2 regions of the [Clostridium] hylemonae DSM 15053 genome follow, and region 2 is predicted to be linked to the other one. Evidence: riboswitches for the same ligand, from Rfam matches in the RefSeq annotation. Region 2 holds a riboswitch; the other holds the start of a gene.
What was found. Region 2 has a riboswitch for FMN ahead of LAJLEIBI_RS04465 (ECF transporter S component). Riboswitches for the same ligand answer to the same signal wherever they lie in the genome.
Positions count from the first base shown of each region.

Region 1: it holds a riboswitch for FMN, as region 2 does, so the genes downstream of both, LAJLEIBI_RS13220 (ECF transporter S component) here and LAJLEIBI_RS04465 (ECF transporter S component) in region 2, are expected to answer to the same signal.

Region 1 is NZ_CP036524.1:2,823,167-2,835,108, forward strand. It holds gene LAJLEIBI_RS13205 (M20 metallopeptidase family protein) at 98-1,255, shown strand; gene LAJLEIBI_RS13210 ([Fe-Fe] hydrogenase large subunit C-terminal domain-containing protein) at 1,305-2,543, opposite strand; gene LAJLEIBI_RS13215 (pyridoxamine 5'-phosphate oxidase family protein) at 2,739-3,224, opposite strand; gene LAJLEIBI_RS13220 (ECF transporter S component) at 3,237-3,899, opposite strand; FMN riboswitch at 3,966-4,095, opposite strand; gene LAJLEIBI_RS13225 (cyclase family protein) at 4,210-4,974, opposite strand; gene LAJLEIBI_RS13230 (SAM-dependent methyltransferase) at 5,064-6,221, opposite strand; gene LAJLEIBI_RS13235 (PadR family transcriptional regulator) at 6,370-6,696, shown strand; gene LAJLEIBI_RS13240 (hypothetical protein) at 6,693-7,382, shown strand; gene LAJLEIBI_RS13245 (Crp/Fnr family transcriptional regulator) at 7,472-8,149, shown strand; gene LAJLEIBI_RS13250 (dicarboxylate/amino acid:cation symporter) at 8,229-9,554, opposite strand; gene LAJLEIBI_RS13255 (LamB/YcsF family protein) at 9,714-10,475, opposite strand; gene LAJLEIBI_RS13260 (D-2-hydroxyacid dehydrogenase) at 10,522-11,481, opposite strand; gene LAJLEIBI_RS13265 (5-oxoprolinase subunit C family protein) at 11,533-11,942, opposite strand, start outside.
Region 2 is NZ_CP036524.1:949,351-961,292, reverse strand. It holds gene LAJLEIBI_RS04530 (collagen binding domain-containing protein) at 1-243, opposite strand, end outside; tRNA gene LAJLEIBI_RS04525 (tRNA-Ser) at 440-525, opposite strand; gene ispD (2-C-methyl-D-erythritol 4-phosphate cytidylyltransferase) at 614-1,339, opposite strand; gene tsaD (tRNA (adenosine(37)-N6)-threonylcarbamoyltransferase complex transferase subunit TsaD) at 1,370-2,398, opposite strand; gene LAJLEIBI_RS04510 (ribonuclease Z) at 2,413-3,318, opposite strand; gene LAJLEIBI_RS04505 (hypothetical protein) at 3,333-3,560, opposite strand; gene rimI (ribosomal protein S18-alanine N-acetyltransferase) at 3,666-4,109, opposite strand; gene LAJLEIBI_RS04495 (threonine aldolase family protein) at 4,127-5,161, opposite strand; gene tsaB (tRNA (adenosine(37)-N6)-threonylcarbamoyltransferase complex dimerization subunit type 1 TsaB) at 5,158-5,862, opposite strand; gene tsaE (tRNA (adenosine(37)-N6)-threonylcarbamoyltransferase complex ATPase subunit type 1 TsaE) at 5,850-6,275, opposite strand; gene LAJLEIBI_RS04480 (YcxB family protein) at 6,288-6,902, opposite strand; gene LAJLEIBI_RS04475 (VOC family protein) at 7,008-7,379, shown strand; gene LAJLEIBI_RS04470 (DUF134 domain-containing protein) at 7,485-8,228, shown strand; gene LAJLEIBI_RS04465 (ECF transporter S component) at 8,360-8,995, opposite strand; FMN riboswitch at 9,151-9,276, opposite strand; gene nadA (quinolinate synthase NadA) at 9,496-10,401, shown strand; gene LAJLEIBI_RS04455 (L-aspartate oxidase) at 10,416-11,735, shown strand; gene nadC (carboxylating nicotinate-nucleotide diphosphorylase) at 11,710-11,942, shown strand, end outside.

The DNA.
Region 1 (11,942 bases), 1.9 Mb from region 2:
TATTTGTTATAACAGATATAAAACTAAACTTCAAGACAAACATATGAAAAAGGGATAAAATAATTATCGTAAGAATTTTAAGAAAGAGAGGGAAAATATGTATTCTTCAATTTATGCTGAAAGCAGAAAAATGTATAACGAACTTATAAAATGGCGTAGAGAACTTCACAAAGTACCTGAATTGGGGCTTGAACTTCCTAAAACAGTTTCTTTTATAGAACAAAAATTGACGGAATGGGATATTCCATTTGAAACAAAAGTCAACGGAAATTGTGTTATTGGTTATATAGGTACAGGGGATAAATGTTTGCTTCTTAGAGCAGATATGGACGGACTTCCTATTCGTGAAGAAAGCCAACTGCCTTTTGCTTCGCAAAACGATAATATGCACGCTTGCGGACATGATATACATACGGTCGCATTGTTAGGGGCTGCCAAAATAATAAAAAAACACGAAAAAGAGTTAAAAGGAAGAATTAAACTATTATTTCAGCCCGGAGAAGAAACGTTCGAGGGAGCTAAGGCAGTTATTGCGGAAGGAGTATTGGAAAATCCTAAAGTAGACGCGGCTTTTGCAACTCATGTGGCGTCCGTTATCCCCGTAGGAACAATCGTTTATGGAACTATGACAGGAACATCCGTCTTTGGCTTTAAGATAACAATAACAGGAAAAGGTACACATGGTGCTATGCCTCAGAACGGAATAGATCCTATCAATGTTGGTGTTCATATTTATCAAGCATTGCAAGAGCTAATTGCACGTGAATGTACCCCGAGTAAAGAAGTAACTTTGACAATAGGGCAATTTAACTCTGGAACAGCAAATAATATTATTCCGGAAACAGCGATTTTACAAGGTTCACTTCGTACATTTGATAGTGAATTAAAACAATATTTAATTACGAAAATTGAGGAAATTGTAAATAATATTTCCAATGCTTTTCATGCAGAAAGTAAGATAGATGTTTTAACAGATATACCTGTACTATGCTGTGATGAAAAAAGAAATATGGAAATCGCTAAGGCGTTAAGTTCTATGAATACAGAATTTAACATAGTATCCGGGTTACATACAACTGGTTCTGATGATTTTGCAGTATATGCAAGTAAAGTACCATCTTCTTATTTTATAGTAGGCGCTAAAGCTGATTCAGATAATATTTATGCACATCATAATCCTAACGTATGTTTCAATGAACAAGTTTTGCCGATTGAAACTGCGGTATATGCATGTGTAGCTATGGACTGGAAATAGCTTAGGTTCGTGCAAAAGTCTCTGCATCAGCCGGCTGTAATGTATCCGTTCACGGATTATAGAAATCCCGCGTCAGCAGCGTGTCATCTCTGAGCAGTTCTTCTACTGTTTCAATGCCAAGTTCTTCCAGTATCTTACGCACATACGGATTCTCAAGAGGCGTTCTAAACGGCGACTCCTGCCCGTATTCATCTACAAGCTGCGTCCCGGTCTCTCTGTCGAGGATCGCCTTCGGCCCTCCGACACATCCTCCGACGCAGCCCATCCCCTCAAAAAAGTTGGCGTCTGTCTCTTTGTTTTTGATTCTCTGGATCATAGCCATACACTCTTTCGTACCGTTCGCCTGTTCACCGCGCACCGCAATGCTTCTATCCGGCCTTAACTGCTCCACCATCTCGGACACGGCTCTGCTCACCCCGCCGGTCCTCGCATAGAGGCGGCCGGCCTTAGAGGCATGTTCTTTCCGGCTGTCCTCAAATTCTTCCGGACGGATATCCGCCGCCTTAAAGATATCCAGCACTTCCTGGAACGTAAGCACATGATCCACTGCGTCACAGATATCCGGTTCCCTGGCCTCCTTCTTTTTCGCCAGACAAGGCCCTGCAAATACAGTGACCGCATCCGGGTGTATTCTCTTGATCATCCGCCCGCAGGCCACCATCGGCGACACGGCTCCCGGTACATGGGGCATCAGTTCATGGTAGATCTTTCGTATCATAGCGATCCATACAGGACAGCAGCAGCTTGTGAGCTGATAGTCTCCCTGCTTTTTCACATGCCGGTCAAATTCCAGCGCCTCCTTCAAGGTCAGTATGTCTGCAAACAGGGCAACTTCCACCATTCCGGTGAACCCCAGCGCCTTAAAAGCCATCCGCAGCTGACCGGGAGAAATACCGTCTCCAAACTGTCCGAGGAACGCCGGCGCGACCATCATATAGGCCGGCCCCTCGGCCTCTCTCACAGCCTTCATGGCAGGGAGTACGTCTCTGCCTGCGCTCAGGCGCTTCTCTTCGCACGCATCAATGCATACACCGCATCCGGTACAAAGAGACGGGTTGATCCTGGCTTTTCCGTCCCCGTCAATCTCAATCGCGTCAAAGATACAGCTTCGCAGACATGCACGGTCAAACGCACATTCCCTGCACTCCTTTTCCTGTACTACAGGCGCATACCGCTTTGGATGAAGCAGGCAGTCCAGATGCCGCGGGTCATATTCTGACGGCAGAGGCTCCTTAAGTGTTATCTTACGCTCAAGCACAGCCTGGTAAAGTTCTTCAAATGTCTTCATAGTCTATTCCTCTTTCTTTTCCGGCAGGGCAGTAAAAACACATGCCTTCACAGACATTATGGACCAAAAAAGGCATTTTCATCCACCCTGAAGGCACGTTTTCCCAACGTGCGCCAAATCATGCATTCACCGCGGGCCGCAGACACAGCGCGCACAAAACGATACCCCGGCAGAGGGAACTGCCGGGGTATCTGTCTATTTCTCATCGTACATCTTAACTTCTAACTCCTTTTTTTCAAAATCAATAAATAACTGGAACGCATAACCGTCGTCACTCGTATCCCATATTTCCACATATTTCGGCGACACCTCTATGAGGATCTCCGTATCTTCATGGCTGTATTTATTGTAACTCTGCCAGAGATATTTCCGGTAGCCCTGCGCGAACCGCTGTCCCGGCTCCTCTGCCACAAGTCCCTTGTTGACAGCTGTTCCTTCCACCTGCACTCCGCTCCAGCACATGGCCACATTCGGATTCTCAAGCAGCTGTTTTGTCTTGCGGAAATTCTTATCCGTCTTAAAATAAATCTTTTCGTCATAGAACAGGCAGCTTACATTTCTCACCATGACATAATCGTTCAGGCTGGAGGCAAGCGCCATGATCTGACTGTTCCCAAGCATCTCAAACATGCGGCTCACCGCCTGCTCGTACGTAATATCTTTGTCCAATGTAAATTTCATGATTTCTCTCCTTTATTTGTTTATGACCCCTTTTATCACACGGCTCAGCCTCTTATAAATGATAAATGTAACAAGAGAGGTGACGCCGTATTTGATCAGATTGAACGGCAGAATGCCAAACACTGCCATCGTGGCCGCGTTTTTCACTGCCGGGTTCACCGTACTGCACATGGCTATAATGTCGTCCATGGACATGCCGAACAGTTTTACATAAAATGGAATGATCAGATACAGATTTGTAAATACAGCCACGACCGCCACAAGCAGCGAACTGACCGCCATGCCCGCGACCGCCATCTTCCTGGACTTGTTCCTGTGATAGAGCAATAAGGCCGGCAGTACATAAGTACAGCTAAGTATCAGATTCTGCAGTTCACCTGTTCCGAGAGAAAAACTGCCCTGCATCACAAGCTGCAGCATGATCTTCACAATAATAATGCACAGAGCAGCCACCGGGCCGAACATAAAGCCGCCCAGCATCTCCATCAGGCCGGAAAAATCAAACGACAGGAACGGCGGCATAAAGGGGATCGGAAATCGGAACAGCATCAGCACCGCGCTGACCGCCCCCATCAGACCGATAAAAGCTATCTTCTTTACCCTCATCCGCGCGTCATCCCGCGTCTGTACTTTCCCGCCTCCGGTTACATTGATCGTCTCATTTGTCTCGTTCATACTGAATCCTCCTCAAAAAAATAACCCGGCACATCAAATACAATGTCCCGGGCGTGATTACGCAGAAAATGTCTTTTCTCATCCGGACTATACCGTCGGTTCTGGAATTCCCTTTACGGGTCACCAGATCAGCCGCTTTACGCGGGTCATGGACTATACCATCGGTAGGGACTTGCACCCTGCCACAAAGACTTCTTTATTCTTTTTTGAATAGGTGATTGCAGTAACATCATCTGCTGTTTCTTATTATATACCTGTCTTAAGTACGTGTAAACCAAAATTTTACATTACTGGATATTTACCGGATATCTCAGTCTTCCTGCTCCGGGGCGATCGCCCATACCCGCGCCGGAAGACCTGTTGCGCCTTCTATAGGCGGAAATGCCGCGATAACGATGGCGCCCGCCGGGGGCACCTGGTCGAGGTTACACAGAACTTCCACCTGCAGCTTCCCGCTGCCAAGCACATACCTCTCACACGCAAGGTCTCCGGCCCGCTCCGCAAGCGCCGAAGCGTCCGTATCCAGCGTCTCATGGCCGTTCGCCGCCGCATTCCGCTCCTCGTAGATATATTTCAGCGCCTCCATCGACCATCCGGGGGTATGTTCTCCCCCATCCTTGTCAAAATTACAGACCGCATCCATGGACGGCCAGCGTTTTCCCCAGTCTGTGCGGAGCGCGACGAAAGCGCCGTCCGGAATGTCTCCATACTGCTCTTCATACGCCTTGATATCCTCCACGGTGACCGCATAGTGCACATCTTCCTTAACCTTATCCGAGATATCGATCACGACAAGCGGATATACCATATCTCTGACGCCATACTTCTCAGACAGCTCTCTCCCTTTTACAAAATGTCCGGGAAAATCGATATGAGTTCCAAACTGTCCCGGAAATTTAAATGTCTGGATGAGACAATCCAGCATATCATTGCCCCAGTCAAAAACAGTCCGGGACAGATCCACCGCTCCGTCCGGAATTCCGCCCCAATACGGGCTTTCATTGTTCAGCGGATGAGACAGCTCGATCCACCGGCAGCGTTTCAGCCGCTCCAGGTCCTTCCACAATTGATACATCTTAACGCACCTCCTTTACTATGCATTATAACCTGATTATGAAGGTGCGGCAAGACGCCCGGCAACAATATTGATCAGAGCAGCCTTCCTTATACGACTCTCGTCATGGGCAGTTCATTATTGATCCCGTTCGTCATGACTATCTGGTGCAGATCTATGATGCCGTTGTGGAACGTCGCGGCGCAGGAGGCAAGATACAGTTCCCACATGCGCATAAATTCTCTCCCGTACTTCTCCGTTATCTCTTCTCTGTGCCTGAGCAGGTTCTCCCGCCAGCAGAGCAGTGTCTTTGTATAATGACGTCTCAGACTCTCCACATCCGTCGCATACAGCTTTCTGTCGCCCATCAGATGGATGATCTCCCGCAGACTCGGTATGACGCCGCCCGGGAAAATGTATTTCTTGATGAACGCATCTCCCGGAAATTCCTGAAGCGCGCTGATATAATGCAGCAGAAACAGGCCGCCCGGCTTCAGGACCGACTGCACACATTCGAGAAACAGCGGATAATTGCCTCTGCCCACATGCTCCAGCATACCGACACTCACCACTCTGTCAAACGAAAGACCCGATGCCTTCAGTTCACGGTAATCCATAAGACGCACGTCCAACCGGTCCCCGAGTCCCTCCTCCTCAATATCCTTACGGAACTTGGCGTACTGCTCCCGGCTCAACGTGATTCCGATTCCTTTCACTCCGTAATTTTTCACTGCGTGTTTCAGGAGAAATCCCCAGCCGCATCCGATATCGAGCACGGTCATTCCCTCTTCCAGATACATCTTATCCAGAATATGCTCCACCTTATTGACCTGCGCCTCATAGAGCGTATCAGACTCTTCCTTAAAGTAACCGCAGGAATAGCTCATCGTCTCATCCAGCCAGAGCCTGTAAAAGTCATTTCCGATATCATAGTGGGACGTCACCTCTTTTTCCTGGCTGCGGATGTTCTTTGACGTATATAAAATACGGCGCAGCGCTCCCCGGTTTACACGGAACTTTCCCATTTCCCCGAGAAAACTGTCAAGCACCTCAAACAAATCCTTATCCACATCAATATCTTCCCGCATATACGCCTCGCCGAGGGCAAGCGACGTACTGTTAAGGAGCGCCCGCTTTGGAATATCACGATTGATCTTTACGGTAAACTCAGGGACAGCGTCCCCGATCGTGATAAATTCTTCCGCCGTCTCCAGATTAAAACTGACCGGTATGATCTTCTGTAAGTATTCTGTAAAAAATTCATTCATAGCTCTCTCCTTTGCCAGACCGAATATACTTTTGGATTATTTCCATTTCTTCCAGAAAAATACACAATACGATTGACATACAGCTATCTTGTGATACAATATAGTTAAGAACATTGTAATGCAAGGTAGATGAAAGGAAGTAGCGGAAATGGACAAATCACAGCTTATGAAAGGTATACTGGAAGGCTGTATCCTGAAGATCATCGACCAGTCTGAGACCTATGGATACGAAATTGTCGTCAAGCTGCAGGAAAATGGATTCCAGGATGTAAAAGAAGGCACTCTGTATCCGCTGCTTCTGCGGCTGGAAAAGAAAAAGCTGATCCTGGCCTCCTACAAGCCAAGCCCCCTTGGCCCGAGCAGGAAATATTACTCCCTCACCCGGGACGGCCGGGAATATCTTGACAGCTTCTACGTTAACTGGCAGGAAACCTGCCTTTCTGTGAAACGAATTTTTAAGGAGGATAAAGTATGAACCCATTCAGAAACGAACTGAAGAAGTTAGACAGAGAAAACGATGAACAGTCTGCCTATATAGAATGCAGGGATAATTACGTGGCGGTCCAGAACATGGTCCGTTACCTATCCTCCTCTTCCCTGTCTCTTTTCCAGGTACAGATCATACGGAAGGACTTGATCGGCATGGCGGTTGAGGGTGAAAAGGAAGGACTTACAGTCCGGGAAAAGCTCGGCGTGGAACCGAAAGAATTCTGCGATGATATCATTCAGAGCGGAGACAATAACGCGCGCCGCGAGCATCTGCTCAATGCCGTTGTAAATACCGCCCAGTTTGCCGCCTTCTGGTTTACGTTCCGGTTCCTCGGCTTTTACGCAAACCCCGCCAGCTACACACTCACATGGGGAGACGTTCTGACCATCTTTTTGTATTATTTTATAGGCATCTTTCTGGCGACATACATCCGCAACAGGCTGTCCATATGCTCCAGTCCTGTGCTGCGCTGGCTTCCGTATCTAACGATCTTTTTCGTCGTCATATGCGGTTATACACTGTCAATGAAGTTTTACACTCCGATCAATGAGTCGTTCATCATCATGATAAACGGCTGGTATGTCGAATGCGCGGCCGTAGCGCTGGCCCTCGCTGTAACTTTGCTCGCCAACATGCACTGGCGCCGGTGCGCCCGGAAATATGCATGCTGACTGTCATCCGTCATTCTTTTTTCATCTTCCGGCCGGATCTGTGATATACTGTTTTAAAACAGTATAAATGGAAAGGAAAGGATGGTTCTATGCTGAAACAACAAGAAGATATTAAATTATTGAAAGAAACACTGACTTTCTGGAACCAGCTTACCGATATACAGCAGAAAATGCTCATTGAAAGCGCCGTGTCCAGTTCATACCCAAAGGGTAAAATACTCCACAGCGCCGACTACGAGTGCATCGGAACACTCATCGTCAAATCCGGCTCTTTGAGAGTCTACATACTCTCTGAGGACGGAAGGGAGATAACCCTGTACCGGATAAACGACGGTGAGATCTGCGTACTGTCCGCATCGTGCGTTCTGCAGTCCATCACCTTTGATGTCTACATCGACGTCGTATCTGACTGTGAACTGATACAGCTTTGCTCCAAAGCGTTCTCAGCTATCATCGAAGGCAACATATATGCGGAGGCATTCACATACAAGCTCACGACCGAACGTTTCTCGGACGTCATGTGGGCCATGCAGCAGATACTGTTCATGAGCTTTGACAAAAGGCTTGCCATATTTCTGCTCGATGAGGCGGCGTCTCTTCACTCCGATGAGATCAGGCTGACTCATGAACAGATCGCCAGACTCATGGGAAGCGCCAGAGAAGTCGTGACCCGTATGCTGAAATACTTTTCCTCCGAAGGATATGTGGAGCTTTCCAGGGGAACGGTCAGGATCACCGATAAAAACAGACTCAAAGCTCTCGTCTGACAGCAGAGATACAAGAAAGCCTGCCGGCTTTTACATACCGGCAGGCTTTCTTCTCTGCATTTCACTCTGTCCATACGGACTAGCTGTTATATATCTCTTTATTCAGTTCTTTCTCTTTTGCGTTCACGATCACATTTGTTGCGGCATCGCCGATAACGTTCAGCGGAAGCAGCGCCATCTCGACCGGACGGTTGATGGCGACCACAAGCGCATAACCGATGAGGCAGGCTTCGGTCGTCCAGCCCATTCCCGACAATACGGTAAATATCATCGTCGTACCTGCGATCGGTATGGCCGGCGTCCCCGCCGCCGCGCAGATAGATAAAAATGCCATGACGATAAGATTGGCCGGCGTTACGTCTATTCCCGCGGAAGTGGCGATGAAAGTGACCGCAAACATGTGCATGACCGTCGTTCCGTTCATGTTGATCGTCATACCGGTCGGAAGCACAAAGCTTGTAACTTCCTCACTGCATCCAAGCTCGTCTATACACGTCCTCGTGTTCAATGGAAGACATGCAGCCGAAGAATTGGTCGAGAATCCGAACACACCCACTTTTGCGATCTTCTTTAAAAATTTGAACGGATTCATCTTTGTCGCCAGATAGATGCCTGTGGGATAGAGTATGACAACGAGCAGGAACAGTGTCAGCATTGCCGATACAACGTAAGCTGCTGCCGGCGCAAGGTATTCAACACCGTAGATCGCGAATGTTCTGGATATGAGACAGAAGATCGCCACCGGACCTACCTTGTTGATAAGGAATGTCAGATACATCTGGATCACTTCATTCGCACTTTCCAGCACCTTTTTAAGAGGCGCCGCCTTGTCTCCAAGCTTGTTCATGCACAGGCCGATGATGATCGCCACGACAACGACCGCCAGAATACTGTTGTTCGTGCTGAACGCCTCCGTGATGTTGGAAGGCACCGCATTGACAATGACCGCCAGCGGATTAAAAGCGTCGATGGTAGACGCCTCGGTGACCGCTTCGCTCGGAAGTGTGACGTTAAAGAAACCGAGCGTCTTTACGGCATAGGCCACGACACATCCGAGAAAAGCGCCGCACACGTAAAAGCTGAAAAATCCGGCCAGCGTACGTCCCGCGATCCGGCCAAGCTTTGTAGAATTTGAAATGCTGCACATGGCAAGGCTCAAAGACACAAGCACAAGCGGTACGATCGCAAGCTGCAGACCCCTCATAAATATCTGCCCTACGATATAGAAGATACCAACTGCTCCGACACCGTCCTCCACCGTGATATCCTGGAAGAGGATCTTGTTGATGACATTCCATGCGGCTTCATTCCCGGAAGAGGTAAGCTGCTGGCGGATCAGCAGAAAACCGATACCGACGACCAGACCGCCTGCAAGGGCAATCATCATTTTCTTTACTACTGACATAGGTTCCTTTTTTGTCGCTTCTTTACTCATCTTTTTCTTTCACTCCTTTATCATTTTCATCTGTTTTTTTCGGAAAAAAGGTTGAAAAAAGCACCGGAATAAATCAACGCTGATTTTTCCACATCTTTCATTTCATTGATTTACCCCTGGTGCGTTACACTATCGCTGCAGACTTCTGATCTCTATCCCCTCATCAGCAAAGGTCTCCCGGATCCTCCGTACGAATGCCAGCGCCTTCGGTCCGTCGCCGTGTACGCAGAGCGTATCTCCCCTGATATCCAGTTCCTTACCGTTTATGGAAGTCACTTTCCCTTCCTTGATCATCCTCACACACCGCTTTATAGCCACTTCTTCATCGGTGATCATGGAGCCCTCCATCTTTCTCGGCACGAGTGAAAGATCGTCCATGTACGCGCGGTCCGCAAAGATCTCTGATGCGGCGCGCAGTCCTCTGCTCTCTGCTATCTGACCGAGCACCGCGCCTGCACAGTAATAGATGATAAGGTCTTTGTCGAATTCAGCTGCCGCTTCCACTATCGCCGTGGATATTTCTTCATCATACTGACACTGATTCCCCATCGCTCCGTGAGGGGCCACATGCTGCAGCTTCATGCCATTGCTCTGTGTGAACGCAGACAACGCGCCAATCTGATACTTCACATAGTTTTTTACTTCCTGAAAGGACAGCGCCATCTTTCTGCGGCCGAACCCCATCAGATCCGGATATCCCGGATGGGCGCCTACCATCGCGCCCTGTTCCTTTGCCAGGCGCACGACCTGATCCATGACCATCGGGTCGCCCGCATGCCACCCGCAGGCGACATTGGCTGTCGTCACGTACCGGATGATCTCCTCATCGCCACCAAGTCTGTATGCTCCAAAGCTTTCACCCATATCACTGTTCAAATCCACACTGTACATTTTTCTGACTCCTTTCCTGCCCGCAGCCGGTTTTCCCTATACCTCTTTACTTATTTACGACATTCTGCGGCGCTCCCGCCACAAAACATCGGAGATTTTCCACCGCAATGTTCATAAGCCTCTGGCGCGATTCTTTCGGCGCCCACGCGATGTGAGGCGTAAGGATCACATTTTTGGCGTCCAGAAGCGGATTGTCCATGCGGATCGGCTCTGTAGATACGACATCCAGCGCGGCTCCCGCCACCTTTCCGCTGTTCAGCGCATCCCGCAGATCCTCCTCCACAATGAGCGGACCTCTCGAATCATTGATGATCATAACTCCCGTCTTCATTCTCGAGATGGTGTCCTTATTGATGATCCCTTCCGTATCCGGGAACAGCGGACAGTGCAGCGAGATGACATCTGACTCGGCAAGAAGCGTATCCAGGTCCGCGTAACGGCATGTGTCACTTTCTAATTCCGGCTTTTTATATGCATCGTATGCCAGAACTTTCATTCCGAGCGCCTGTGCGATCTTTCCTGTATCCTGTCCGATCCTCCCAAACCCGATGACTCCCATCGTCTTTCCTGCCAGCTCAACGAGCGGGTATTTCCAGAAACACCAGTCAGGGTTACTCGTCCATTCTCCATTTTTCACCGCGTCGGAGTGCTCTCCAATGTGATGGCACAGTTCCAGAAGCAGCGCGATCGCGAACTGGGACACTGCCGCAGTCCCATATGTAGGAATATTGGATACCGGAATTTTCTTCTCCTTTGCCGCCTCTATGTCTACAATATTATATCCGGTCGCAAGCACGCCGATAAAACGGATCCCGCCGCATTTATCCAGCGTCTCCCGCGTGATCGGCGTCTTGTTCGTATATACAACTTCGGCGTCCCCGATCCTCTCCGCCACTTCCTCCGCCCGGGTACGGTCATAGACTGTAACGTCTCCGAGCGCTTCCATACCTTCCCAGCTGATATCACCGGGATTTAACGTATAACCATCCAATACTACGATCTTCATATTCATTTCCTCCATCTTTTCCTTTTGTTTTCATACTTCCATATACTGCCTTCACCGGCCCAGCTGCTTCTCCAGACGTTCCAGACTCTTAAGCCGCCTCACAAACAAGTTCTGCGCCAGTTCTATGCCGACCCTTACAAAACGGACCCGCATGCCCGGAACACTCTGTGTCAGTTTTGGCAGATCGACGGATATGACTGTGCCTATCTTGCTGTAACCGCCCGTGCTCTGTCTGTCCGCCAGCATAATGATCGGCTGTCCGTTGGACGGCACCTGAATAGAACCAAATGCGATTCCATCTGTTATGATGTTCCCGTCGCCGATATGCTTCAGCGGCTCTTCTCTTTCGAGCCTGCAGCCCATACGATCAAATTCATTCGTTATCTTTGCGCTGTACCAGAAGAAACGCTTCAGTTCCTCCTCTGAAAAGTCCGTATCCTGCGGGCCGGCCACTACTCGGA
Region 2 (11,942 bases):
CTTCCCGGTCTCATATCCTCCTGCCGGAATCTCATAGTGATAGACGAGATAAACTTCCGTTCCCCGCTCTACATTTTTTAGCGCTGCAATATCGTTTCCATCCTTATCCACGGCCTTTACCCCGGTAAAAAATCCCGTCTGGACGGATTCAGCCGGTCCGTCGGCATGCAGTGTTGTACTGCCCGCCAGACTAACCAGTACGGCAAGCAGACATATACATATGATTCTCCCCTTTTTCCACATATATTTACGCTCCTCTTTTATATTGTATATAAGTTATATTTAATACAACCAGGAACGCGCGTCTATATACTCAACTTTTTTGGTACTGTTTTTACGGAAATATACAAGATATTGTGCTGTTGCACTGCAGGTAAAATATCACAGCACAAAAAAACCGGAAACTCCATTACGGAATTCCCGGCATTGCTTTCCAGAGCGGAGAGGGTGGGATTCGAACCCACGCGCCCTCTCGGACAAACGGTTTTCAAGACCGCCTCGTTATGACCACTTCGATACCTCTCCACATATTCAATTTGGCCGCGCTTTCTCAGCGACAATATGCATTTTATCATACATATATTTTATCGTCAATATATAAATCTGAAGATTTTCAAATTTTTCCATTCAAGAAGGCATGCGCAACCTCCATGTCTTCCGGTGTCGTGATCTTGATATTCCTGTATGATCCTTCCACAAGCTTCACCGGCACATGCATATACCTCTCTACCGCCATGGCGTCATCTGTTATCCCTTCACAGTCTTCCCCCATCATCATAGAATATGCATCCATTATCAAAGAATTTTCAAATACCTGAGGCGTCTGCACTGTCCATACATACTTTCTCTCCGGTGTCTTCACCGCGTAATTGTCATCGTCCACGAGTTTCACCGTATCCTTGCTCGGCATCCCGGCCACGCACGCTCTGTATCTCACAACCGCTTCATACTGCCTGCGCAGCATCTCCTCATCGGCAAATGGCCTTGCGCCGTCATGTATAAAGACATAACCGTCCTTCACTTTTCCGTCATCTGCGCACACAGCCGCCTTCAGTCCCTCATAGACAGAATCATAGCGTTCCCTTCCGCCCTCCACGACAGCAGAAACCTTCGTAAAACCATATGCCCTGACGATCTGTTCGCGGACATACGTCACCTGTCCGTCGCCAACAACGAGCGCCACATCGTCGATGACAGAAGACTCTTCAAATGTCTTTAAAGCATAATAGACGAGAGGCCTTCCCTCCAGTTTAAGATACTGCTTCTGGACAGACGTCCCCATACGTGTTCCCTGCCCCGCCGCCAGCACAACAGCCGTACACCTTTTCTTTTCCTTCATACGCTCACATTCCTCTGACTGTACTAAAATTTATCTTTCCCCAAGTTTTAGATTCGGAACCGCGTTCAGATCCCAGCCATGTCTCGTACCGTTCCTGTACTCATAATACGCCGCCGCTCCGATCATGGCCGCATTGTCGGTACAGTAGACCGGCGACGGATAGTAAAGTTCGATCCCTTCCGCCTCACAGGCTTTTTCCATGGCCGCTCTCAGCGCGGTGTTGGAAGCAACGCCGCCCGCTATGGCGAACTTATCCATGTGGTATTCCTTTGCCGCGCGCATCGCATTCTCCACAAGCACATCTGTGACCGCCTTCTGAAAAGAGGCCGCCACATCCGCCTGGCTGTATGTCTCCCCCTTCATCCGGCATCCATTGATGTAATTCAGCACCGCCGACTTAAGTCCGCTGAAGCTGAAATCATAGGGGGCATCCTCCATATGCGCCCTTGGAAACGCGACCGCATCAGGATCTCCTTCTTTTGCCACCCGGTCGATCTTCGGCCCTCCCGGATACCCAAGACCGATAGCCCGCGCGACCTTATCGAAGGCTTCCCCGGCCGCATCGTCTCGTGTACGTCCGATAATGTCAAATTTTCCGTAATCCTTTACTCTCACAAGATGTGTGTGTCCCCCTGACACGACGAGAGAAAAGAACGGAGGCTTAAGTTCTTTATGTTCAATAAAATTAGCCGCAATATGTCCCTCAATATGATGAACTCCCACGAGCGGCTTCTTCGCCGCGTAGGCGATCGCTTTCGCCTCCGCCACCCCTACGAGGAGCGCGCCTACAAGTCCCGGTCCGTACGTCACTGCGACGGCATCTATCTGCTCCAGGGCTGTTCCGGCTTCCCGGAGCGCTTCTTCGATCACCTGATTGATCTTCTCTATATGCTTTCTGGATGCGATCTCAGGCACAACGCCGCCGTACAGTGTGTGGAGGTCGATCTGTGAGGAAATGACATTAGACAGCACATCCCGCCCATTTTTCACTACGGCTGCCGCTGTCTCATCACACGAACTTTCTATTGCAAGAATTAATATGTCTTTCTCTTCACTCATAATATCTCCTCTGCCTATGAAAATGTCAGTTCAGCCGTCCGCTTATCCTTGGCTGCCACCGCATTCGGGAATATGGCGCGCACATCATCCATGTACTCCTCCGGACGCGTAAGCGACGGGCTGTAGTGGGTGAGCCACATTTCTTTCACCTCTGCCTCTTTCGCAAGCCGGGCCGCCTCGTAAAACGTCATATGCTTATATTCTTTCGCCTTTTTAAGCTTATCCTTCTCACCGTACATCCCCTCGCATATGAACAGATCGGAACCGGCTGCATTTTCTACAATGGATTCCGTCGGCCTCGTGTCGGTACAGTAAGTCAGCTTGATTCCCTTTCTCGGAGGTCCGAGCACCATGTCGGGTGTGTAGACTGTGCCGTTATCCTCCACATTTTCTCCATTTTGCAGTATACCCCAGTATCTCTGCGGAATACCTGCGGCGCCGGCTCTGTCCACATCGAACTTGCCTGCTCTGTCAACCTCCAGCGTATATCCGTAACATAGGACATTATGGTTTACCCGGAACGCCTTCAGACGGTAGCCGTTCATCTCAAATGTCTGTTCCGGTTCCGTGATCTCAATATATTTGACAGGAAACGGCAGTTCAGGCGCGATCACCCTGAGTGCATTAACTACTCTTTCAAGTCCCTTCGGGCCAATGAGCGTCAGCGGCTCCGTCCGGTCCGCGTTGCCCATCGTCAGAAGCAGGCCCGGAAGACCGCTGATATGGTCTCCGTGATAATGCGTAAAGCAGATAACATCAATAGGCTTAAAGCTCCAGCCCTTCTCCTTGATCGCGATCTGCGTGCCTTCCCCGCAGTCGATCAGCACACTGCTGCCGTTATATCTCACCATAAGCGCTGTCAGCCACCGGTAAGGCAGCGGCATCATGCCGCCGGTTCCCAACAAACATACATCTAACATAACATACCCCTATTCTAAATCTTGATTTTAAATCCTTTCACAAAATCATCATAACAGTCTTCACAGAGGTCAAAACAATCCACCTGATTGTCTTTATTGGACTGATATCCCCATCGTTTCTCCACTTCAAGATAATCCTCCTGGGGGACCCCTTTGGAAATGATGATCTCTTTTCCACATTTATTGCAAATAATTTTTTGTAAATCTTTTGTTTCTTTTATCTGAACATCATACTGGCGCATACAATTCCTCCTGTGTGTACATCACTTCGACTTCTCTTTGCTACGCCTACATTATAACGGACTGCCGCCGCTGTTCCTAGTGGGAACTGCTGTTAAAACTGTCAATTACCTGCCAAGCCCGCGGCTCATGAGCACCGCGTCCTCCGCCGGATCAGCGTAGTACCCCTTGCGCACGCCGTCCTCTTCAAAACCGTGATCTTTATAAAAAGCGATGGCCGCCTCGTTGCTCTCCCGCACTTCCAGCAGCAGCTTTGTAATTCCTTTTTCCTCGCAGAAGCTCTCAAGCGCAAGCAGCATATGCCCGGCAGCCCCTTCTCTCCTGCTGCCTTCTCTCACGGCGATCCTTGCGATCTCGCCTTCATCCAGCACATAATATACAATGAGATAACCGATCAGCCTGTCGCCGTCAAAGGCCCCGAACAATACCGAATTGTTCTGCCCGTATGTGTCACAGAGCGCTTCATAACTCCAGCTGTCGGGAAATATTTCCCGTTCCAGACCGGCTATCTTTTCAATATCCTGTTCCCCGATCTGCCGTACTGTAACCATGTAGACCGCCTCCTATCCTACAGATTCTGTATATCCTCGATCAGCTGCAAGACCGCTTCTTCTTTCGTAGCCCAGCTTGTACAGAACCGGACCGCCGTATGCTCTTTGTCAACAGCCTCCCAGAAGCTGAAAGAATAGTCCTTTGCCAGCTTTTCCATATGATCGTTCGGAAGGACCGGGAACTGCTGGTTTGTATAGGAATCGTACCGCAGGCCGTATCCTTTCTCCTGAAATGCTTTCTTCAGACGCATGGCAAGACTGTCCGCATGCTCCGCCACCCTGTAATACAGATCGTCTGTAAAGAGCGTGTCAAACTGAATGCCGAGCAGTCTCCCTTTCGCAAGCATTCCGCCGTTATGCTTGATCATATAGCGGAAATCCTTCTTAAGCGCCGGATCGACAATAACGACTGCCTCCCCGAACAAAGCTCCCACTTTTGTACCTCCTATATAAAATACATCTGTCAGTGACGCTATGTCCCTGAGCGTCAGCGTAGATGCCTCAGACGCGATTCCATACCCGAGACGGGCGCCGTCCAGAAAAAGCGGCAGATCCCGCTCCCTGCATGTCTCATATAATTCTTTCAGTTCCTCTTTGCTGTACAGCGTCCCGTTCTCTGTCGGATGGGAAATGTACACCATGCCCGGCTGCACCATGTGCTCGTGGGTCACATCGTCCCAGTGCTCCTCATACATCCGGCGTACCTGGGCCGCTGTGATCTTTCCGTCCTCACTTGGAAGCGTCAGGACTTTATGGCCGGTACCTTCCACCGCCCCTGTCTCGTGCACGTTGATATGTCCGCTCTCTGCCGCAATCACACCCTGGAACGGGCGGAGGATCGAACTGATGACCGTAAAGTTAGCCTGAGTGCCCCCGACGAGAAAGTGTACGTCCGCCGTCTCACAGCCGCAGGCTTTTCTGATCTTCTCCCTGGCGCTCTCACAGTAGCAGTCCACACCGTATCCGGGTGTCTGCACATAATTTGTCTCTTCCATTTTCTTCAAGATCTCCGGATGGGCACCTTCCGTATAGTCACATTCAAAAATAATCATGATTCCTTCAACCTCTCTTTCCTCTCCCGTTCCGCCTGGGACACTCTGAGATAATCCGGGCGGTGTTCAGCCGCAGTCTCACTTCTGCCTTCCAGCAGATACTTCATACCGAGCGCTCCGACGGAGGCCGCTCTCTGCCGGTTCATATGCGCCGGCGCATAATAATGCTCAACAGTCAGCTTCTCTTCCAGCATTTCTTTGTACACAGGCACCCCGTCGCCCAAAAACGTGACCTTTTCACCGGCGGCATTGAGCCGGGCGGCCAGTTCTTCAACCGCGGCGGCCATCTGGTCTTCCACCACTTCAAACGTATGCTCCGTCCTGTAAAGGCCCGTATACACCTGGTTCCTTCTCGCGTCCATGATCGGACATATGATCCCCGCCGTCCCGTACAGATTGTACGCCAGCCCCTCCAGCGTCGGTACATGTATGAGCGGCTTATGAAGCGCCAGCCCCAGTCCCTTCGCTGTGGCCGAACCGATCCGCAGTCCGGTAAAGGATCCCGGCCCGCCCGCCACTGCGATGGCATCGATCGTATCCATGTCCAGCTCGATCATTTTGGCCACTTCATCGAGCATGGGCAGAAGCGTCTGAGAATGTGTCTTCTTATAATTCACCGTATATTCCGCCGCCGTCTGCTCCTCCCCGACAACAGCGACGCTGGCGACCAGCCCCGAACTGTCTAGTGCTAATATTCGCATATGTCAATCCTCCGATAATCAAATCCCTTTTCCGGATCTTTTTCAATCTTGATCTCCGTGTAATGTTCAGGAAGAATCTCCTCGATCAGATCCGCCCATTCGATCAGAGTCACTCCGTCTCCATAGACATAATCCTCGTATCCGATCTCATCCATCTCTTCCACACAGCCGATCCTGTAGACATCAAAATGATAGAAGGGCAGACGCCCTTCTTCATATACCTGCACGATCGTAAAAGTCGGACTGCTGACAGGTTCCTTAATGCCAAGCCCTGCCGCAAGCCCTTTCGTGAAAACGGTCTTTCCGGTGCCCAGGTCTCCGATCAAAGTAAAGACCTTGCCCGGGCAGGCTTTTTCTCCCATACTGCGCCCAAGTTCATATGTGTCTTTCTCGCTGTAACTTACTGATATCATTGCATTCCCCTTCTACTGCTCCGGTCCTTTCCCCTCTTCCGGTTCCCGGGTCTCATTCTCATTCACTTCTGCTTTCATCTTCTCCGCTTTTCTCGACGGACCTGCCGCCTTCATCTTCTTGCCGTCCGCCCGGCGGATCCTGACCGCAGGCGCGGGCATATGGGCAAATATCATATCTACGATATCCGTGTATTTGTCCCCGAGCTGCGCGACGGGCAGAATGATCGCGCGCTTCTGCGCATCATACAAAAAGATGATCTGCTTTCTCGATATAGCTCTCTTGAACTTGCTCCATGAAGCTTTTCCGCTGTCTTCCGTTGTAGTCGTCATAATTCCGTCATCCATGAACTCATATGTCACCGTCTCCTCAAGACGTCTGGAATTCTGCATCTGCTTCACCACTTTTTTTCTTATAAATGCAGGAAATACTACAAATACGAGGAGCACAAAGAGAAAGAACACGACTGCCAGCAGAAACTGCCTCCGCATGACAAAGGCGATCGTCAGCCCCACATTCAGCATTCCGAGCACAAGCGCGGCGACACCCGCGCCGCTAGTGTAAATATGATAGATCATAAAATCCGCCATGGATTCCGCATCCAGCTTAACTTCTACTTTCACAGACATCTTTTGTACCCCCTGTCCTTTTGAAACAGTATAACACATCTTTTTTTCTTCTGCCACTAATGATATACTTATTTGCATATCAATGAATCAAAGGAGGATTACTATATGAAGTTTACATTTTATCACAATAACATCAATGTCCTGAACCTTGAGAAATCTGTTGATTTCTATAAAAATGCGCTCGGACTTACGGTAACGCGGGAAAAAAAGGCGGAGGACGGCAGCTTCAGACTCGTATTTATGGGAGATAACACAACACCCCACCTGCTGGAGCTCACGTGGCTGCGCGACATGGACCGCCCTTATAACCTGGGCGACAACGAATCACACCTCGCATTCCGTGTGGACGACTTTGACAAGGCGCTGGCGCACCATAAAGAAATGAACTGCGTATGCTTTGAAAACACAGAGATGGGTATATATTTTATAGAGGACCCCGACGGTTACTGGATCGAGATCTGTCCGTGCGGAGAATAATATCATATTGTCCGTTTTATTATTGACATATGTCAATAATCATCGTAATATAATGATAACACCCCTTCCGTATGATAAGCGGTTGGGCGGCGAAAGGAGTATCCAATGGCACGACCAGGCAAATCCCGCCGCGTCGGCAGCATACCCCGCTGCCTTCACTTTACGGCATCGGGAAGTCCAAGAAACGGCATCAATCTGTCCGTGGAAGAATTTGAAACGATCCGCCTCATGGACTACAGCGGCATGACACAGGCACAGTGCGCGGTGCAGATGCACGTAAGCCGGGCTACCGTACAGTCTCTCTACACACAGGCACGCAAAAAGCTGGCGCGCTTTCTCGTCGAGGGGACATATCTCGATATCAGCGGCGGCGATTATACCGTCTGCGCAGACAGCCGGGACGGATATTCCGGTAGCCGGCATATGAAAATAAACGATGATAAAGGAGCTGATATTATGAAGATTGCAGTGACATACGAAGACGGACAGATATTTCAGCATTTTGGCCACACAAAACAGTTTAAGATCTACGAAGCAGAAGACGGCAGGATCATCTCTTCTGAAGTAAAGAGCACAGACGGTCAGGGACATGGGGCGCTCGCCGCCCTCCTGTCTGATCTAAACGTAGACGTGCTTATCTGCGGAGGGATCGGCGGCGGCGCGAGAAACGCGCTGTCCGAGGCAGGCATCGACCTGTACCCGGGGGCCGTCGGAGAGGCAGACGCGCAGGCAGCGTCATTCCTTGCAGGTACACTGTCCTATGACCCGGATACGATGTGCAGCCACCATCACGGTGAAGAAGGGCACAAGTGCGGCAGCCATGGCTGCAAAGAACACGGGAACCACTGAAGATCAGCCGGACCGGCAGAACAGAACAATGCACATGAAAAAGGAACACCGGCAGAAAGGTGTTCCTTTTTTTCATCCTGATCTTAAGTTTACAAATCGGCGCATTATTTATAACAAGAACAGACTGCGGCTTACATATTCATCTTTAAGATCGGACTGATCTTCTTATAAATGAGCAGTACGATCATGGAAACGAGCACGCCTTTCAGAAGATTGAACGGCGCCACTGCAAACAGTACAAAAGTGAACAGATCCGTGATACTTTTGTTGATGGCGCTGCCCATTCCCACAAGGGCATCTATCGGCATCTCAAACGCCTTTGCATACGCCGGCAGCAGAATAAAAGCGTTCAGAAAACAGCCTGCCGCTGTCATGATCACTGTTCCGGACACCATTCCGGCAACCGCCCCTGTCCTCGTACGTTTCCTTCTGTAGATCAGTCCTGCCGGAATCACGAGCGCGCAGCCGATAAGAAAGTTCGCAGCCTCTCCCACTCCGGCGGTGATCGTTCCGTTTATCGCAAAGTTCAGCATGATCTTGATAAATTCAACAGCCGCTCCCGCAAGCGGTCCCATGGCAAAGCACCCTATGAGTACCGGCACCTCGCTGAAGTCGATCTGATAAAATGCCGGCGCAAAAGGAAGCGGTATCTCAAAAAGCATCAAAACGGTCGCTATCGCCCCGAGCATACCGACCTGGGCTATTGTTCTCACCTTTGTTCTTGTCTTTGTCCTTGCATTTACATTATTCATTACATCTGTACTCATTTTCTTTCTCTCCCTTTCGTTTATTAAATTCTGTTTCAAAGAAAGAAAATCTTCATGGAACTATGGCGGCAGCAACAGAGGATGCATGTTCCCGTGAAAACAAAAAAACCACGGCTAAACCGGGGTCCTTACTACATTCAACAGTCACTGCTGCACATTTCTTCATCTCATCCAGACTTTACTGTCGGTTTTGGAATCGCACCAAATCAGCCGTGCCATCGCTGGCGCGGGTCGCGGACTTTACCGCCGGTTGGGAATTGCACCCGACCCCTGAAGAATTTCTATTCAATTCGAGAATATTATACTCCATCGCTCTGTATTATACAAGTCTTTTCAAAAATATTAAGTATCCGGTATATGATACGATGTTCAGACCGCGTTTCATCTTTGTTTTGTCATATGTCTTGTCACTTGACTTGACATATATTTCTTTTTGTGTAATAGTATGTTTTGAATCTGCCCGGAACCGTCGCAGCCGGGTACATAAGAAGGAGCGGACTATGACTACTTTAGAACGAATCAGACAATTAAAAAAAGAAAAAAACGCTGTCATCCTTGCGCACTATTACGTCAATGATGATGTACAGGAGGCTGCCGATCATATAGGCGACTCCTATTACCTGAGCAAAGCCGCCGCCTCTGCGGATGCAGACGTCATCGTGTTCTGCGGTGTCTCTTTCATGGGGGAGAGCGCCAAGATACTTAATCCAGACAAGACAGTTCTCATGCCGGATGCCGCGGCCGACTGTCCGATGGCCCACATGGCGGACATTGAAAAGATCCAGAAATGCAGGGAAGAGTACGACGACCTGGCCGTTGTCTGCTATATCAACTCCACCGCCCTGCTCAAGACATATTCCGACGTATGCGTCACTTCCGCCAATGCGATGGATGTCGTGAGCGCCCTGCCGAACAAACATATCTATTTTATACCGGACGCCAACCTTGGACGGTTTATCGCCGCCGGTCTGCCGGACAAGCATTTCATCTTTAACGACGGCTACTGTCATGTACATAAGGATATCACTGCCGCCCACATCCGCAATGCGAAGGAGGCGCATCCGGACGCTCTCGTTCTGATCCATCCCGAGTGCACGCCGGACGCTGTGGCTCTGGCAGACTACGCGGGAAGCACGACCGGCATCATCAAATATGCCTCCGAGAGCAGCTGCGATGAGTTTATCATCTGTACCGAGGGTGGTGTGTTCAAGGAACTGAGAGACAGGAACCCCCGGAAGCGCTTCTATCCGGCGCACGGACACCAGTGCTGTACCGATATGAAGCGGATCACCCTTGAAAAAGTCGCCTTTGCCCTTGAGCATATGGAGCACGCCGTTGAGCTTGACGAAGCGACAAGGAGAAAGGCAGCCCGGCCGCTGGAACGCATGCTGGAACTGGCGCAGTGATAAGGAAGTGTACTATGATCGAACCATATTATGACGTCGTCATTGTCGGCACCGGCGCGGCAGGGCTATTTACCGGCCTGTCCCTGCCGGAACACCTGCGCATTCTCATGATAACAAAAGACGACGTGGAAAACAGTGACTCTTACCTCGCCCAGGGCGGCATCTGCGTCCTCAGATCCGACGAGGATTATGACAGCTACTTTGAGGATACGCTGCGGGCGGGACATTATGAAAATAACAGAGAAGCGGTGCGGATCATGATACAGGAGTCTCCTGACATCATCCGCAGGCTCATCTCCTTCGGTGTGGAGTTTGAACACCGCGGAGACGAACTGGCTTACACGAAAGAGGGTGCCCATTCCGTATGCCGCATCCTCTATCACAAGGACGTCACAGGGCAGGAAATAACAGGGAAGCTCATCTCCTGCGCCAGAGAGAGGCCCAACATAACGATCGCGCCTCACACGGCTATGGCAGACCTTATTCTGCAGGAGGGACGCTGCGCCGGGATCATTGTGCGGCAGGAAGGCAAAGCCATAACTACGGTGTCTTCCAAAGCCGTCTTTCTCGCAACCGGCGGACTCGGAGGGCTCTTTGCCAATTCCACCAATTTCCGCCATATAACCGGGGACAGCCTGGCGCTCGCGCTGAGGCACAACATCGAACTGGAGAACATCCACTATATACAGATCCATCCTACAACGCTTTATTCCCACAGAGAAGGCCGCCGTTTTCTGATCTCAGAGTCTGTGAGGGGAGAAGGGGCCATTCTCCTGAATCCCGCGGGGCAGCGCTTTGTAGACGAACTGAAGCCAAGAGACGTGGTGACGGAGGCCATCCGCCGGGAGATGGACAAGTTTCATTCTCCTTATGTGTATTTATCACTGGCACATATGCCGAAAGAACAGATCATACACCGCTTCCCGAATATATATGAACGCTGCCTTGAAGAAGGGTACGACCTGTCGAAGGACAGGATCCCTATCACGCCGGCACAGCATTATCTTATGGGCGGGATCCGTACAGATTCCTTCGCGCGCACATCCTGCGGTCATCTGTTTGCGGTCGGCGAGGCGGGGTGCAACGGGGTACACGGAGCCAACCGCCTGGCGAGCAATTCACTGCTTGAAAGTCTCGTCTTCGCCAGACGCGGCGCCGCATATCTCGCCTCCCGCATCGACAGCATCCCCCATCCTCCCGCTCCGGTCTTTACCGGCCTTACTGCCTATGCAGATCCTGAGGCGCGCCGCAGGGAGGACAGGGAACTGATATTGAACGAAATCAAAAGAAGGGATGAACAATTTTATGATAAATGGTGTAACGATGAAAATTAATATAGACGAATACATTTTAAATGCTTTGAAAGAAGACATTACGAGTGAGGATGTGACCACAAACGCGGTGATGCCCGCCGCCTGTCCCGGCAGGGCCGAACTCATCTGCAAAGAAGACGGCCTGATATGCGGTCTCCCCGTTTTCAGGCGTGTGTTTGAACTCTTAGATGAGACCGCCCTGTTCGAGACGGAATGTAAAGACGGGGA